3 regions of the Erysipelothrix sp. HDW6B genome follow, and region 3 is predicted to be linked to each of the others. Evidence: a T-box and tRNA genes for the amino acid it is inferred to sense, from the RefSeq annotation. Region 3 holds a T-box; the other regions hold tRNA genes.
The links. A T-box is a leader RNA that pairs with one kind of tRNA and senses whether it is charged. The one in region 3 lies ahead of leuS (leucine--tRNA ligase), so its partner is inferred to be a tRNA-Leu.
Positions count from the first base shown of each region.

Region 1: it encodes a tRNA-Leu, which carries the amino acid that the T-box ahead of leuS (leucine--tRNA ligase) is inferred to sense. The anticodon was not compared.
Region 2: it encodes a tRNA-Leu, which carries the amino acid that the T-box ahead of leuS (leucine--tRNA ligase) is inferred to sense. The anticodon was not compared.

Region 1 covers NZ_CP049860.1:785,084-791,178, reverse strand. The annotation lists gene G7061_RS03990 (rhomboid family intramembrane serine protease) at 1-70, opposite strand, end outside; gene G7061_RS03985 (RluA family pseudouridine synthase) at 67-978, opposite strand; gene lspA (signal peptidase II) at 959-1,432, opposite strand; gene G7061_RS03975 (alpha/beta hydrolase) at 1,496-2,503, opposite strand; gene G7061_RS03970 (cysteine hydrolase family protein) at 2,500-3,033, opposite strand; tRNA gene G7061_RS03965 (tRNA-Leu) at 3,172-3,255, shown strand; gene G7061_RS03960 (MurR/RpiR family transcriptional regulator) at 3,345-4,172, opposite strand; tRNA gene G7061_RS03955 (tRNA-Arg) at 4,688-4,764, opposite strand; gene coaD (pantetheine-phosphate adenylyltransferase) at 4,788-5,270, opposite strand; gene G7061_RS03945 (flavodoxin domain-containing protein) at 5,540-5,962, opposite strand; gene G7061_RS03940 (PTS sugar transporter subunit IIB) at 6,023-6,095, opposite strand, start outside.
Region 2 covers NZ_CP049860.1:1,440,889-1,446,983, reverse strand. The annotation lists gene G7061_RS07110 (ATP-dependent RecD-like DNA helicase) at 1-489, shown strand, start outside; gene mscL (large-conductance mechanosensitive channel protein MscL) at 522-929, opposite strand; gene pepD (beta-Ala-His dipeptidase) at 1,085-2,509, shown strand; gene G7061_RS07095 (PTS glucose transporter subunit IIA) at 2,602-3,057, shown strand; tRNA gene G7061_RS07090 (tRNA-Leu) at 3,160-3,246, shown strand; gene G7061_RS07085 (helix-turn-helix domain-containing protein) at 3,316-3,552, shown strand; gene G7061_RS07080 (hypothetical protein) at 3,968-5,233, shown strand; gene G7061_RS07075 (hypothetical protein) at 5,305-5,574, shown strand; gene G7061_RS07070 (hypothetical protein) at 5,576-5,965, shown strand; gene G7061_RS07065 (hypothetical protein) at 5,962-6,095, shown strand, end outside.
Region 3 covers NZ_CP049860.1:444,604-450,698, reverse strand. The annotation lists gene G7061_RS02075 (FAD-dependent oxidoreductase) at 1-60, opposite strand, end outside; gene leuS (leucine--tRNA ligase) at 234-2,636, opposite strand; T-box leader at 2,670-2,880, opposite strand; gene G7061_RS02065 (putative RNA methyltransferase) at 2,982-3,791, opposite strand; gene G7061_RS02060 (thioredoxin) at 3,896-4,423, shown strand; gene G7061_RS02055 (GNAT family N-acetyltransferase) at 4,489-4,896, opposite strand; gene G7061_RS02050 (LytTR family DNA-binding domain-containing protein) at 4,935-5,549, opposite strand; gene G7061_RS02045 (LytTR family DNA-binding domain-containing protein) at 5,714-6,095, opposite strand, start outside.

The sequences.
Region 1 (6,095 bases), 340 kb from region 3:
TTTGATAACCATGTTCTTTGATTAAATAATTTGAAAGTTCGATAAGCCATGCACCATAGAGCTTATTCACGAATCGAGGCGTCTCACTTCATCGATTGTATCTTGCATAATTTGTGGCATTTGACTTTCAAATTCTAGGGCTTCATGTGTAATTGGGTGCGTAAATTTTAGACGGAATGCATGAAGACATTGTCCTTGTGTATCCAGTGTATTCTTGTAGCTGTAGGTTGCATCGCCTACAATTGGATGTTGGATGTAACTGCAGTGAACACGAATTTGGTGTGTACGACCGGTTTCCAGTTTACATCTGAGTAAGCTATGATCTTTAAACTTTTCAACCAAGAAAAGGTGTGTAACTGCTTCTTTACTATTTTTATCTGTGACAGTCATTCGTTGGCGATTACGGGTATCGCGACCAATTGGTGCGTCTACAGTTGCACTTTGGTGTGGGAATGCATGGTGTACCAGTGCATAATACTCACGAGAAATCTCACGATTCTTGAGGGCCTCTACCAAAAGTTCATGTGCTTCATTTGTTTTAGCAACAATTAATAGACCCGATGTATCTTTATCGAGACGATGGACAATACCTGGGCGCAATTCACCATTTAAATCACTCAAATGGTTTGTGTGTGCAAGCAGTCCATGTACCAAAGTTGCTTGGTTTAGTGTCGACGGTGACGGGTGAACAATTAATCCTTTGGGTTTGTTCACAACCATAAGATGCTCATCTTCATACACGATATCCAAGTCCATTTTTATCGGTTGAATTGTTGTATCTTTTTCTGTGATTTCATAACTCACAACATCAGACTCTTTCAAGCGATAATTTCGCTTCGTTGTTTTATCATTAACAAGAATTTTCCCATCTTCAATCCATGCTTGAATAACACTACGGGAGTAATCTCCAAGCAGTAGTGCCATATACTGGTCAATGCGTATTCCTTCTAATTGTTCATCAATCATTATTTTGTTCATGTTTTAACCTCATCTCCTCACGAAGAATAATCAATATTACTAAAAAAACTCCAAATACCACTGCCATGTCCGCAACATTGAAAACTGGGAAGGCATAGCCAAATATATTAAAACTAAACATATCTCTTACATATCCAAATACGACACGATCTACAAAATTCCCAACTGCACCAGCAAGTATAAAAGCAATTGCTGTTAAGTGGAGGGGTTCAGATTGTTTTACGTAGTAATAGACCAATGCTCCAATAATAATTGGTGTCACAAATAAGAACACAAATTGCTTACCTGATAATAGACTCCATGCAGCACCATAATTACGGACATATGTTAATTCGAAAAAATTAGGGATAATTGTTATAGATTGACCTAAGCGTAATGTCGTTTCAATCCAATATTTTACGAATAAATCAAGTGCTAAGATTCCTGCACTTAATACCAATAATTGTTTTTTCATAAATTCCTCGCTTTATGATTTATTATAACACGCTATGCGTATCGTTGCATTAAAAAAGGACCGCTAACCAGCGACCCTCACTAAAAATTCAACAAAGCGTTCAAATGTTATTTGTGACTGTTCGAGTGTCATGATAAATTGATATTCATGAACCAACTCCGCTTCAGATTCATCATAAAATGCTGCAGTCACATCAACGCCCAGATTTTGAAGCGCATCAACCAGTTTCAAGCCATCCTGGGTGAATGTCATTGTATTGCCATCAGTAACGAAGGCAGGTGGAAAATCTTCATTTACATAATCGATGATGGTCAGTTCATCAATGTAGTCCCCTTGACGCCAATTTTTTTCACCAAAATATGCCCAACCAATTCGCTCAAAGAAGAAGTCCAATGCACCTTTGCCAAAATCTGCAAACGAGAGAATTTCATTCAAGTCATACGGACCACTGAATAATCCAACTCCCGATATTGTATTCGGAGCCATCACAGGCTTGATCCCTACTTTTTCTGAGTATGCAGCATCATTTTGAATGAGGACAAATTGAGACACAATGTGAGCACCGGCAGAATCTCCCGCATAAAACACTTTATCCATGTTCAGGTTGTACGAATCACGATTGGATGACAAGTGCGAGTAGAGCTCCCCAACTTGTATAATTTGACTTGGATAGTTAGCCTCAGGAGCACGTTGATAATTCATATTTGCCACAACAAAACCACGTTGTGCTAATAATACTGAATACTCTGTGATATCCACTTTATCACCACCTACAAATGCACCACCATGTACCCAAATAATGACCGGCTCCATTCCAGTTGCATTTTTTGGTTTATAGAGATCAAAGATGTTATCTGTTTCAACTGATGGATAGACCAGATTTTCTTGGACATCAACTTGTGCTCGAATTTCATCATAATTTTCAGGCGGTTTCGCAATTCCCACATCAAAAGCACGACGAACCACCGTCGCGGATACATACGGATTAAAATAGATATAACCAAACAGCCCCGAAAAAACGATTGTGAGTGTTAGAAATATGCCAATAATGTTGCGTTGGTATTGTTTCACGCTTCAGTACCAAGAATATCAATTTGGAATCCTGCCATAACTTCCAATGCTTTTAAATCTAAGGATTCATCAAAACTCGATGTTAAATTTCGATTCACAACAATCCGAGCTTCTGGAAGTGCAGCTTTCGCAATCGCAGCATTTGTGATGACGCAAATATTCGAGACTAAACCCATGATTTCAATTTCATCAAAATCCTGTGTTTTTAAATAATTTCCCAGTTCGAGTGACCCGAATGTTGGTTTATCAAATATCTGGGTCGTGGTTTTAATCCATGGCGACAATGCTTCAACGATTTCCCAACCATAGGTTCCATGGATGCAATGAGGAATTGGTAATCGTTTCCCTTCTTGCGTTTCTAAGTAGTTTTCATAATGGGTGTCTCGCGTAAATACGACGACATCTTCAGGCTCAAGCTTTGTTTCTAATGTCTTTACGATTTGTTTCACAACATCATCGGCTTTTTCAAATCCTAACGCACCGTCAACAAAATCATTTTGTACATCAACTATCATGTATATTTTTTTCATACAACCACCTCCCTTTAATCATATCACAGCTCGTTTTTCACTGCCTTTTTTACACTTTAATTTCTTGTATTATTTTTATTTCTTTTAGTATTGTATAATGTGAAATCTAATGTTATAATACATTAGCATTAAGGCAATGCACCAGTGGCGGAACGGTAGACGCGCACGCTTGAGGGGCGTGTAGAGCAATCTGTGGAAGTTCAAATCTTCTCTGGTGCACCAATAAATAATTTAGCTGAGATTCACTCTCAGTTTTTTTATGCCTACAAACAAAAGGATGGTAATCGTCTACGGATTACCATCCTTTTTTATTATTTGAAATAATCTGAAACGACAATAGCTTTTTGTAAGCCATATCGGGTCACGTATGCACTGTACAAGATATCGATTGCAATAAATTGTGCATAAATAGAATTTGTAAGCGCAGTTGGTTCGGTGCTTACCGGTGCAGTATAGAGATTATAATCACTATTGTGTTCAATACGACTGTCTGCACGACGACTAATTGCTAGTGTCTTAAATCCGATACTCTTCGCAAACAACATCAGTTCTAAGACTTTTGATGAGTTCCCTGAATTTGAAATTGCTACATAAACAGAGTCTTCCTTTTGCGAATACATGGTCACACGATCTGACCCCTGATCGTTTACCACAAACACCGCTTTACCAACACGTAACCATTTTTGTCTAAAGTTTTCAACAGCCAACACAGAAAATCCATCCCCATATAGGAATATGTTCTTCGCATGATAGAGTAATTCGACAATGGGATTGATCTCTTCCATTGTCAAATCTTCTGTTGTTTGATTCATTGCTTCAAATGCTGATTTCAAAATATCATGCTTGGCTTCTTGCGGTTTCGAATAGTGCAAGATTTCATTCGCTGACTTATAGCTGTGACGCGCAAGTTCACTCGAAAGCATAACTTTGAACGTTTGAAAACTTTCGACTCCAATTTTACGACATAAGCGACTAACCGCTGATGCACTCGTCTCTGTTTCAACCGCAAGGGTTTGAATTGACATACCGACAACGCGTTGGGGTTTCTCTAAGATAAAGTCTGCAAGTCTTTGCTCGGTTTGTGTTAAGTCTGCGCGATGGAATTCTAGGGCATCGAGAACGCGGAGTTGATTTCCCATTTATTCTTCCTTTCTACAGTCTTGGTTGATAGACATACATATAGGCTATCTTATCACTTTTTCCCCCATTTCTACAATCAATCCTTTTGATTATATGCAAATTATGTACTTTCAATTAGGTATCTTACCTAATTTTTATGAATTAAGTGCTCTCCGTTTACAAAAACTAATAGATTAGATAAAGAATAAGAGGTACAAGTAACAACAGTAATAAAAATACCTTGAGTTTATGATCACCTAGAGCTTCGTCGATTTGTCGTCGAAAAACTATACCAATTATCAATGAAATAATAACCACAATATCCTGAATCTCCATGACATTCTCCTTATTTAACCATGCCTTTTCACTTGATATCCACTATATCATACCATCGTGCTACCCATACAAGGTGATGTTTATACAGTCATCTTTGATGGCTAAATCGTTGTATATGCACCTGATCAAATTTTAAAAGTTCCTTTGTATTTCTACCACAACACTAAAAAACCCACGTTTAGGTGGGTTGACTTGATATTGGTGCGAACAACAGGAATCGAACCTGTGGCCTAGCGCTTAGGAGGCGCTCGCTCTATCCTACTGAGCTATGTCCGCAAAAAAGAAATAGCAAGTTTCAGCTATTTCTCTTGAGCATAACGCTCGATGAGTCGATCCGCTACATTGCACGGAACGAGTGATTTTAAATCGCCACCAAAGCGTGCAATTTCTCGAGCAACTGACGACGAAATATATGAATAATGGGGATCTGCCACCAAAAATAATGTTTCAATTTTAGGATTCAAGACTCGGTTCGTTGCAGCGTGTTGCAACTCATACTCGTAATCCATAACCGCACGGATACCACGAATTAACAATGTACAGTTTTCTTTAACTGCATAGTCTACGGTCAGACCATCACCAATTTTAACTTCTACATTGGGTAGATGTTTAACACTTTCTTGCGCTAGCTCTAAACGTTCCGCCATCGAAAATGTTCCTTGTTTGCTATCATTACCCATGATTGCGACAACTACTTCTTCAAACATTCGAGAACAACGTTCGATTAAGTCAATGTGACCTAAAGTGATTGGATCAAAAGATCCAGGATACATAACTCTCATATGAATACCTCTCGTTAACATTATACGCTATGACAAACAAAAAACACACCCTACCGTGTGTTTTTATAAAGGAGACGATTCGTTGTTACTGATGGAGGAAATATAAATGTATTTCATTAGTTGAGGAAATAGTGTCAACGAATCTTCTTGAGGACAAGTATTATATAAGATAGTTTGGCTATCTATGTTTACATTATACATTGAAAAATGTAAAAGTCAACGGACTTTCACTATTTTTTACACTATTTTTACATTAACCATGAAACAAGTTACATTTTGAAGTAAGACGTTACTTTTTCCTTCACATTTGCGAGTTGCTCATCATTAGGTTCCCATTGGATTTGATAGCGATCGAGTACCTCTGCACCTGAATCAATCATCTCCTGATTCCAGCTGACCATCCATTCGCCATCACCCCAGTCGTAGGAACCAAAAAGAACAACTTTTTTTCCAGCAACATGTGGGAGTAAATCGTCTAAGAATGGCCTAAATTCATATTCTTCAACAGCTTCACCGGACATCGAAGGACATCCCAAAAAGAATATATCCGAATCCTTTACGTCATCTGCAGTGACATCACTGACGTAATTACTTTCACATTGCATTCCTAAGTCTTCGATTGCTTCTTGTATCGCTTCAGCGATAATTTGTGTGTTACCAGACCCCGTCCAGTATACGATTGATGGTTTCATATTTAGCTCCTTGCTTTGACAATAAAAAATGTTAGTTTCCTAACATTTTTAGTGATTTAATTAGTCACCCAATACTTTTTTAACTTCAGCAATAACTGCTTCACCGTTCATTGTTCCGTATGCGCGCATATCG
Region 2 (6,095 bases), 1.0 Mb from region 3:
GCTGGGATTGATAACTTAAACCATTTTCTTCAAAAAATGTGTAACCCAGAGAGTATTTCTAAACCGCAACATATGGTAGGAACTCGAATATTCAGAGAAGGAGACAAAATTCTTCAACTCAAAAATCAACCAGACGACTTTGTTTTTAATGGTGACATAGGGACCTTAGTCGAAGTAGACTCCAAGTATATGGTCGTTGATTTTGATGGCAATTTTGTTGAGTATGAGCCTTCGAATTTTATAAACATTACGCATGCTTATGCAATGAGTGTTCATAAAGCACAGGGGAGTGAGTACCCAATTGTAATCCTTGTTGCAGTATCAGATTTTTATCGAATGTTGTCGCGTCGTTTGTATTATACTGGTGCAACACGTTCATCGAAATCACTAATTTTAGTGGGGGAATATGATGCATTCAGAAGAGCTGTTGATAATCATCATGAATCCAAACGGCAGACTTATCTTGAAGAACGCATGCGATCCAAATAAAAAGAGTTACACAATGGTGCAACTCTTTTTTACTATTTTTTTGATTTTAACTCTTCAAGAATACCTTGGAGAAGTATGACTTCCTCGCTTGGTGCTGCTGGTGCTTCTTCAACAACTTCAGCTTCTTGTTTTTTCGAGAACTTATTGATTGCCTTAATTGCAACAAAGATACTCATGGCAATGATTAAGAAATCTATCGTAGTCTGAATGAATGACCCGTAGTTTAATGTCAGTGGGTTCGTTTCATCAGGTCTTAAAAGGATGTTCAATGAATCAAACGATCCACCACCTGTTACGACACCAACTAAAGGCATAATAATATCATTAACTAAAGAGGTAACAATTTTCCCGAATGCGCCCCCAATAACAACCCCAATTGCCATGTCGAGAACATTTCCCTTCATCGCAAACTCTTTAAATTCTGCTAGAAATTTTTTCATGTAATCCTCCTCCTTATAATTACTTGAAATTTCAAATACTAACTTAATACTAACAAATATAGAGGCGATACACAAAGGATATGAAATAAAAATTAAATGCGATTCAGAGTCCAAATATATGATATGATAATCACATTAGAAAGAAGGATATTACAATGAATGAATCAACAATTATGAACTACTTTAAAGCGATAAGCGCTATTCCTCGTGCTTCTTTCAACGAAAAAGGCATGCATGATTATCTCGTAAATTTTGCCAATGAACGTGGCCTCAAAGTTATTTCTGACGCAATGTGGAACGTTATTATTTTTAAACCGGCATCAACAGGTTACGAAAACGCACCATCCGTCATGCTTCAAGGTCATACTGATATGGTCGCAGAAAAAGACAGCAGCAGTGATCACAACTTTGATACTGATGGATTAGAGCTTTATGAAGAAGATGGGTTTCTCAAAGCGAAAGGCACAACATTAGGAGCTGATAATGGTGTTGCTGTTGCTTATATGTTGGCACTTCTTGATGATAAGCATGCAAAACACCCCGCATTGGAATGTGTATTTACAGTCCAAGAAGAGACAGGATTAACAGGTGCTGAGAAAATCGATGTGTCGATGCTCGAATCACGTTTAGTGATTGGTCTTGACTCATCAGGTGAATCAGAGATTTATGTATCCTCATGTGGTGGTGCACGTGCAGTTTTAAATCGTGACGTTACATTTGAAAATAAGACAATGAAAACAGTAACAGTAGCAATCACTGGACTCTTTGGTGGGCACTCTGGTGGCGAAATTGATAAAGAACGTGGAAATGCTAATAAAATTGCAGGGATACTCATGTATCGTGCTGCGCAATTGATGGATGTTCGTGTTGTAGCTTTTGCAGGTGGCGATAAGATGAATGCCATCACACGAGAAGCGACATTTACACTTGCCGTGGAAGATATCCAAGCATTTAAGGATTTCTATGAGACTGCAACAAATGAATTTAAACTTCAATATGCTGCAAGTGATGCTGGCTTAGCATTTTCTTTAACAGAAGGTGAAACAGAAAAAGTATTAGATATCGATGCATCTCGCGCAGTTATTACATCATTATTCATGCTTCCATATGGTGTTATCCAAATGAGCAAAGATATCGAAGGGCTCGTTATTACATCAAGCAATATTGGTAAGGTAACACTAACTGACACAACTTATGAAGTCCAAATGTCTATTCGCGCAACACAAGCATTTGTGAAGGACACTGTTCTAGCTCAAGTTGATTGGATTGGTCGACAATGTGGCATGCAATCGGAATTTTCTGCGAAGTATCCCGGATGGATGTACGATCCACAATCAAAATTCCGTGAACATACTGAGAGAGCTTACCGTGAACTCCGTGGCGAAGCAATGAAACACGAAGCAACGCATGGTGGTATGGAACTCGGGATTTGGAGTGACAAACTTCCGGGATCAGATATTGTTAGCTTTGGTCCAATTATGTATGATATTCATACACCTTTGGAAAGACTTGATATTGGCTCATTTGAGCGCACATATGAGTTTTTAGTCGTTCTGTTAGAAGGACTCAATAATTATTAATCACAAAGCCCCCAGAGTTGTCTGAGGGCTTTTCAGTATCAATATACCGAACTTGTAGAATGTGGTATTATAAGTAATATGGAGGAAGAATCATGACCAGTAAATTAAAGTTTAATTCATTTGGAAGTGGTACTATTTTGGGATTGGAAGACGTGCCAGATGAAGTGTTTGCAAATCAAATCATGGGTGAGGGCTACGCTATCGATCTTACTTTGGGAGAAATCTATGCTCCCATTGATGGTGAGGTAAATATGCTTTTTCCTACAGGACATGCCATTGGTTTCATTTGTGATGATGGTTCTGAATTTATTATTCACTTGGGAATTGATACTGTTTCATTGAATGGTAAGGGATTCGAAACGCTTGTTGATATTGGTGATTATGTTAAGCAGGGCCAGTTGATTTCGAAATTGGATTTGAATTTCATCAATGAAAAAGGGTATAGCACAATTAGCCCAATAGTTTTTACGACAGGCCAGAAAATCAAGCTAATTGCAGAGGGAAAACACGTTAAATACGGAGAATCAGACATATTTAAATTTGTCTAATCGTATTTTTCTCTACCAATAGAAAATTGTGCTAATTTTATTAACTTTAATCCTAAATTCTATTGATTTATCGGGCTAATTGGATTATTATAGTTAAGCAATGCCCGAGTGGTGAAATCGGTAGACGCACTGGACTCAAAATCCAGCGAGGTAAAACTCATGACGGTTCGAGTCCGTCCTCGGGCACCATCATGCATATTATGAGACTTAGTATATTTTATACTAAGTCTCTTTTTTGTTGTTCTGGAGGTGATAAAAATGACATTAAAGCCACTCATTAGTGTAATTGGTGAATATGTAGCAGATGAGTTAGATAAGAACAATCTCACTCAACGACAGTTCGCCAAAATTTCTGGAGTTTCCCAGGCAACGCTAGTGAAAATTATCAGGGGCGACAGCAAAGACGGGATCAGCACAAAGAGTATTGACCTGTTACTGAAGAATACAAACACTTCAATGAGTGAATTGTTAAATAAATATGGTGAGTACAAATAAAAAAAGAGCCCGAAGGCTCCTGAACTGCTGAGTTCAATTTTATATCTTACAAAAGTATTGGCGTACTTAAGTAAGACTCACAATAAGTCCTTGCTGCTTTAAACAGAAGTTACAAATTGTTCTTTTAAACAAGCACTTTTTAGCGTACTTGCTTTCGATTATAGTATACGACATTATTTGTCGCAAATCAAATTAAACATACAAAAAAAACAAGTTAGTTTACTTACTTGTGGTTATATTGTAGAAAGCATTTACTCAAAGTCAATAAGTACTTTAAGAAGGTTCTTATCTTAAAAGACTCTAAGGTATTCAAGACATTATATTTATAAATATGCTAACGCATATTATGTCGCGAACAGAAGGGGTGTCCATCCTTTTTGTTAGAAAGTTTTAATTAATTTACTGGAGGAAATCAATGAGTTATACAAATCATAAATTTGAATCGAATGACTGGTATCATTTTGGTTTTGACGTTTGGTACAAAGTTGAGAATGTTCGAAATCTAAAAACAGAAATAGCAAGAATGCATGCTTCCAATAAGCGTTATCTTATGAAGAGTAAACATGATGGTATGTTAATTGATGATCTAGTTGATTCTTACCTGAAAACTTCAGATGTTAAAAACATCAATTGCATGAAATATAAAAAAACAACAACGAACAAGAAACATCAAAAACGTTATGGATCTTACTTCTTAATTCACTTGGGGAAAAATTATGGACTAAACCTGCAGGTTAAAATCCTTCATGAATTTATCAAGCAAGTTTGCTACGGCGAAGAGAACTTACCATACTTTGCAACTACTTCAAAGAATGGTAACCATACATACATTCACTTATGGATATGTGATCGTGAGTATATCAAAGACGAAGCGCGTGTATACGAAAGTGATTACTGGCAAAAAGATGGTAAGCGTTGTAAAGCAAATATACCTGGTGCCGTACTATTACACGAAAAGGGTGATATCCAACTCGATAAAGACGGAAATCCAAAAATGTTAAATGGGTGGCGCCAAACAAAGACAAGAATATTCGCAGAGAGTTGGAAAACTTCGGCAAAGCGATGGAGAGATGCATTTGTAGCCGTATTCTATTGTGTCTTAAGACGTACTGAACCTATGTTGAAATTCAAACTTAAGCCGATGAGTTATGACGTTGAATTAGCAATCGTGGAAAGCGATATTGAAGCGATAAAATCAAAACACCCCGAAATGAGTGATGCAATGGCCAGAAAACAATTGGAATTTGAACGTTATCAAAATGACAAACAATCCAAACAGGATAGAGAGTTCATAAAAGTGAATAGAAGCGCTGCAGAATGGAAAAACATCAAGTATCGAGAAATCGCATCACTTCAATACTTTATCAAACATGTCATCCATGAATTGATGAGTGATGATATTGATAACTGGAAGAACCATGAGCCAGATTCATGGAATGGTCGTAGATATATCGACTTTGATAATCCGCCTACTGCACTAAGTAACTCTTTAAGAGATTTATTTAAAAAATACAATCAGATATTTAACAAATGGGAGTACACATCAATAGATGGCGAACCAAGAAAAATAATGTTTGCACCGAATGAAGAAGTTATTCCAAATATTCGAGAGTTACGAGACAAATTCAAACACCAGATTAATTCAATTCTAAAAAAATATAAACCAGCATTAGCGTACTAATTAATCTACATTTGAGAATGATTCATAATTTACCGAAACGTACAAAATCTATAGATACAAAAGGAGCATTGATGAATATATATCAAATAACAAAACAGAGTCAACTCCAACAGTTAAACCTCCAGGAGTTGGATGCACTAAATGAAGCGGTTTTTGATGAACGAGAATTGCTATGGGAAAACACATGGATAAATGGTGAATTTACTGAACTTACAGAGGATCAACGAGAGCGAGAAAAACATCTCGTTAAACTCGACCAGATGATCATAATTGAACTTAACCGAAGAAATGTAGTAATCAAATTAGAGGTGAGCAAATTTGCTCACAGCAAAGGGGAGTAAAATGAGAAATCTTACAACCATGATTTACACTAGACCAGACGTAACTGATATTTCTAATACACTATCATCACTTAACATAATTTTCTTCTTATTATTGGGCATTATAGCTTTTGTGATGTTAGTAAAACTGCAAAAATTAGTACGAAACAAGCAGAGCGTACTCATGAATATATTTAGTAGGTTTCGCAAAAAAAGTAAACAAGGCTTTATTTTTAACGAATTAGAATTAGAGAAAATCGAAAAGGATGTAACTATACTAAAGAGAATACTTATCAGTAAAGAGACTGCATATACACCAATATATCAAGTAACCATCTATGATAAAGACTATGACTTATTGGTTAGAACAATGGTTAAAATTGGAATGTTAAAGTCAAAGGAGTACAAATGAGCGATATAGAAAAATGTAAACGTTGTGGATGTGACTGGTATCATCCCTGTGAGGGTGGCTGTTATTGGGTAGATGGTGAGTTATGCAGTTCATGTGCAACAGAAGATGAACTAAAAATGTATGAAGAGAT
Region 3 (6,095 bases):
CTTTTTCGCAGCTAAAATCCCAGAGTATCCTGCTCCTACAACAACTACTCTCTTTCCCATTTTCTATTTCTCCTTTAATTACTTTTGCCTTCATATTATAGCGTATCGCTAATTTGTTCACAATCTTGGGGTTTGTTACATCGAGATGTTTCATGCCCCAAAAGAAAACTCATGCAGTTTCCTTTCGAAAAAGACATGAGTTTGTGAAAGTTGTGTATTTTGTTCACAAAACCTTAGGCAGGTTTCACAACTATATTTACGATTTTATTCTTGATAACAATTTCTTTTAGAATTTGCATTCCTTCAAGGTTCTTTTGAACTTGAGGTTGCTCGTATGCGAGTGCTTTTAGAGCATCATCATCGAGTCCAGTAGCCGCCATGAATTTCGCGCGGACTTTACCGTTGATTTGCACAACAATTTCAGTCTCTGATTTCACAAGTTTCGTTTCATCAAATGTCGGCCATTCGGTATAACTAATTCCCGTTTCTTCCGTTAATATTGTATACAATTCTTCACCGATATGAGGTGCAAATACAGCTAGCATTTTAACAAATCCAACCGCATATTTTTTATAAATTGTTTCGGCTTTGTAAGCATCATTAATGAATGTCATTAATTGTGCCAATGCTGTATTCATTCCAAATGATTCAATATCTTCAGTTACTTTTTTGACTGTTTGGTTATATGAGAAATCTAGGGATCCATCATTTGTATCTACAATTTTTCCTGATTCGACAAACAAACGCCATACGCGATCTAACCATTTACGGTTTCCATCAAGTCCTTGTGTACTCCATGCAGTTGCTCCATCAAGCGGTCCAATAAACATTTCGTAGACTCGCAACGTATCTGCTCCGTGACTGCGAACAATATCGTCAGGATTAACAACATTTCCACGAGATTTACTCATTTTTTCATTATTAGCACCTAAAATCATACCTTGATGGAAGAGTTTCTTGAATGGCTCTTTCGTATTCACAACTCCAATATCATAAAGTACTTTATGCCAGAAACGTGCATATAGTAAGTGAAGCACTGCATGTTCTGCACCGCCCATGTAAAGGTCTACTTCCATCCAGTGATTAATAAGTTCTGGATCAGCGATTGCTCCTTCATTGGTTGGATCAATATAGCGTAAGTAATACCAGCAAGACCCCGCCCATTGCGGCATAGTATTGGTCTCACGACGGCCTTTTGATCCATCCGGGAATGTTACATCTAACCAATCACCGGCATTAGCGAGTGGTGATTGACCATCTGGTGCTGGTTTGTAGTTCTCAACCTCGGGAAGCTCTAGTGGTAAATCCTCAAGGTCAACTGTACGCATTGTTCCATCTTCCATATGAACAATAGGAATTGGCTCTCCCCAGTAACGTTGACGTGAAAATAGCCAATCACGTAGTTTATAAGTAACTTTCGCTTCGCCGTATTTGTTGTCTTCTAACCATTTATTCATGATTACAAGGGCTTCTTCTTTATTTAAACCATCAAGGAATCCTGAGTTTATATGATTGCCATCTTCAGTATACGCAACTTCCGCGATACTTCCGCCTTCAAGAACTTGAATCATCTCAATGTTGTATTTTTTCGCGAACTCATAATCGCGTTGATCATGTGCTGGTACCGCCATGATTGCTCCTGTACCATAGGCTGCTAGTACATAGTCTGCAATATAGATAGGTACTTGTTTACCATTAACAGGGTTAATCGCATAGGCACCCGTAAAGACACCTGTTTTGTCTTTATTTAGCTCGGTACGTTCTAAGTCTGACTTATGCATCACTTGATCTACATACGCATCAACTGCTGCTTTTTGCTCAGGAGTCGTAATCTGACTTACGAATGGGTGTTCCGGAGCAAGGACTGTATATGTCGCACCAAAAAGTGTATCTGCACGTGTTGTAAATACCGTGAATTCTAAATCATGGTTATCAACTTTAAAGATTACATTTGCACCTACTGATTTCCCAATCCAGTTGATTTGCATTTCTTTGGTTGATGCTGGCCATTCGACCAAATCTAAATCTTCAAGTAAGCGTTCTGCGTATTCTGTAATACGTAAAACCCACTGACGCATTGGGATACGGATAACATCAAATCCACCAACTTCAGTTTTACCGTTGATAACTTCTTCATTTGCAAGAACCGTTCCCAAATCAGGACTGAAGTTTACGGGTTTCTCATCAACATATGCTAGGCCCATATCGTAGAGTTTCGTAAAAATCCATTGTGTCCACTTATAGTAGTGAGGATCTGTCGTTGAAATTTCACGAGACCAGTCATACGAAAGTCCTAGTGACTTAATTTGTTTCGTAAAGTTTTGGATATTTTCTTTCGTAAAGGCATCTGGGTGATTTCCTGTTTTTAATGCAAATTGTTCTGCTGGCAAGCCAAAAGCATCCCACCCGATTGGGTGTAAAACGTTGAATCCTTTCATACGTTTGTATCGTGCCAACACATCTGTGGCGGTATAGCCGCGTGGATGTCCAACATGAAGTCCATTCCCTGATGGGTATGGGAACATATCAAGGACGTAATATTTTGGGATATCAAAATTACGAATGTCTGTTTTAAATGTTTCGTTTTCTTCCCAGTATTGTTGCCATTTTTGTTCAATTTTTAAATGGTTATACATCGTTTTTCCTCCTGTAAAATAAAAAAAGCACCTGCAAAGGACGAATGTCTCGCGGTACCACCTTAATTTCTCATCTCATGTTTGAGACAAGCGCTCTTTCCCTTAACGCGGGGCTACGGAATCTCTTACTGAATTCAGAAATTCTGCTCCAAGATGAGTTCTTTATTGTCCACTTACTGATTCACACCACCCATCAGCTCTCTTATAGTTTTCAATAAATACTATTTCTTTTCATCGCTATGCCTTTATCTTATGTGTTTTGCTTTGAATTGTCAATTTCCAAACGCAAACAAATCTAAAAAACCACGCTGATTATCAACGCGGTCTGAAATATCGGTATCATTGTTACGCAACATCACATTTCTTTTTATATATTGCGAATCCAAATTGAATCGGTGTACTTAGGGTTTCTAACGTCTCTAATGTCGCAATGGCATGTTTCGGTGTTCGATGATAATAAGGTGTCATCGCTAAAAGATTGTTGATGGTCGTTTGTCCTGTTAAATGAATGGTATGTTCAACACGAATGAGCGTTTCCAATTCAAATCCCTCATATGTAGGTAACACAACCTCGTTCTCATAGGGCTTATCATAGAGGATTGATTTCAGTCCCCATAAATGTTTTTCGAGTGGAAAAACCACGACGAAATGTCCATCATTTTTCAGAATTCGATAGACCTCATCAGATGAAAACGGTGCAAAAATACTATATGCGAGATCAAATGCACTATCCATCAGTGGTAACTTCGCAGTCGATGCAACAGCTAGCTTCATATTCTTATTTCGTTTCGAAGCACTGGTGACTGCTTGTTTTGAAATGTCGATTCCATAGACAGTTTTTTCCTGTTGAAGCAACGGTTCGGCATACCAACCCTCGCCACAGCCGACATCAGCCAAGCTATTCGCTGAATATTTTGTTACAATGTCTTTAAGAGCTTCTCGAAATATATCGTAGTATCCGTCATTAAGGAACTGTGTTCGCGCCTGAATCATTTTGGCATCATCACCGTGTTGTTTAGATTTAGAACTTTGTGATTGTAATAGGTTCACATATCCAGCCTTGGCCATATCAAATTGATGACCGGTTTCGCACACATACGATTTGTTTTGGAGTACCAGTTGTTTTTTACAAACCGGGCATTGAAATAAGCTCATAGTTTTACCTCATCTTGTCTTCACAATTATATCACACAATTTTACTTTGATTTAGTTGAATTTTGTACCACTTTACTTATAATAAACACAAGGAGAATTAATTTATGAAAAAAATATTGCTTACAGCAGTTGTATCGTTGTTGGTACTTGTCGGATGTACATCGGCAAATACAAACATTATGAAAGGTTACAAAGGCTTTGATAAAAAAGACCACCATTACCAAGCAATGAGTGCTAGTGATATGGCAACAGCACTTGAAAATAAAACTGAAGGTATTTATTATTTAGGATTTGAAACATGCCCATGGTGTGTCGCTCTTGTTCCTGTTATGGAAGAAGCTGCAGCAGCAGGAAACCACACAATCAACTATGTTGATACACGTGGCAACGATTACACACAAAATGCCGATGCTCAAAAACGTATTGAAGCATTCTCAAATTCATTACCTGAAGAACAACGCATGACTGGTGTTCCTTATGTTGTCATTATTGGTGGCGATGGCTCAATCCAAGTTAACATTGGAACCGTTCCAGGACACAATGCACCAGTTGACCCATTGACAGAAGATCAAGCGAAATTCTTACAAATCAGACTTACTGAGATGTTTAGTTCAGTTAAATCAAACGCCTAGTTTGTCCATTTTATATAAGCACCTAAACAGGTGCTTTTTTTATTAAAAAGATAGCAGCTTAGCTGCTATCTAATAAGATTTTTAATTAAGATGAGTTCTAGATTTTCTCCCGGGAAGAGTATATTTCCCGAATCTTGATAGCCAAGTGCTCGGAAAAAATGCTGTGCATCTTGGTCCGCTCTTCCGGAAGTCATAACTAGGTAATTCCCTAATGCCATCATTTCTGTTTCCCAGTAATTAATCATTTCAGTACCATAACCGCGGTGACGGTAAGGCTCTAGAATCTTAAAGTAATTGAGGAATGGATACTGATCCCAGAACATATTGTATCGAATGATACCTACAATTTTATCGTCGACTTCATACACCAGAACGCGTCCAAGTTCGAGTTTTGATTCAAACTCTTCACGTTCAACGTGTGTGTCCAATTCCATTAGAATATCAATGTCTTCTACTGTAGCTCTACGGATCATATCAGCCACCTCCATGTTAATTCTATTGTAATGAGTAATTATTTTTTGTGCAAGTTTATTTCTTGAATAAGGCCCAACCTTTTCTGTACTTTTGTGTAACGACGTCGCGCTACCGGTAGTCTTATCCCATTTTTTAGGACTAGAAAATCTGTTTCTAGACGCTCAACAGCCGCTAAGTTAACAACGACACCGCGATAGATTTCTATGAACGGCGATTTTCGTAATAAATGAATCCAGTGATGAATCGGTCGTCGATCCTTGTAATCTCTTGTTTGTGTTCGAATCAGAAGATGGCGTTTGCACGTTTCAATTGTACAAATTTCAGAAACATCCACAACCGAGCTTTCCCGTCGTCCCACTTGGACAAACTCCGGGTTATAAAGTGGACGTTGAATCAGGCGCGACACAACCCGTAAGGTCATTTGGCAGTTATCTAAGTTCTTTAGACAATGATGCCTTGGTATTTTAAAACCAATGAGGAGCGTTTTGCGGCGATCATAACGGTGATTTGCATAATCAACAATATATAAACCTACCGGTGGCTCTTTGGTATATGTTATTGCTTCTTCATTAAGTTCGGAATATAAGTCAAGTACTTCTTTTACGCAACGACGCGAAAAGCGGTCACGCAAATCAACATGGACATGAATCATTGGACTCCTTTCAAAAGTTCATTGACATCAAAAAGTTCGTATCCAGCAAGTTAATTAAATAGGTTTACTATGAACAATCCGCTATTTCAGCACCTAACATACTGTAGTATCCTATGTTCCCGATAGTAGTATTGTAATGAGATTCCACGTGAGACGCAATATTTTTATTCTTTCATCAAATAGCGCATTTTCGTTAGTATTTCCTGATAGCGACGGCGTGCGACTGGAAGTTTTAAGCCATTTTTTAGAATGACATGATCCTTGTTTACGGTTACAACTTGGCATAAATTCACAAGAACTCCTCGATAAATTTCTAGAAACGGCCATGCTTCAAGATAACCTTGCCAATATGAGATTGTATTCGTATCAAGATATTCATCAGTCGCTGTTTTGATTGACAGGCGGCGCCCTCTTGTTTCGATAACACAAATCATTCCGACATCAATACGCACAACACGACGTTTACCAAGCGTGATTTCTTGGGGTTCATACTTCGGTCGATCAATAATTTTTCGGATTGCTTTGAGTATCTGTTCTTTGTGGTGG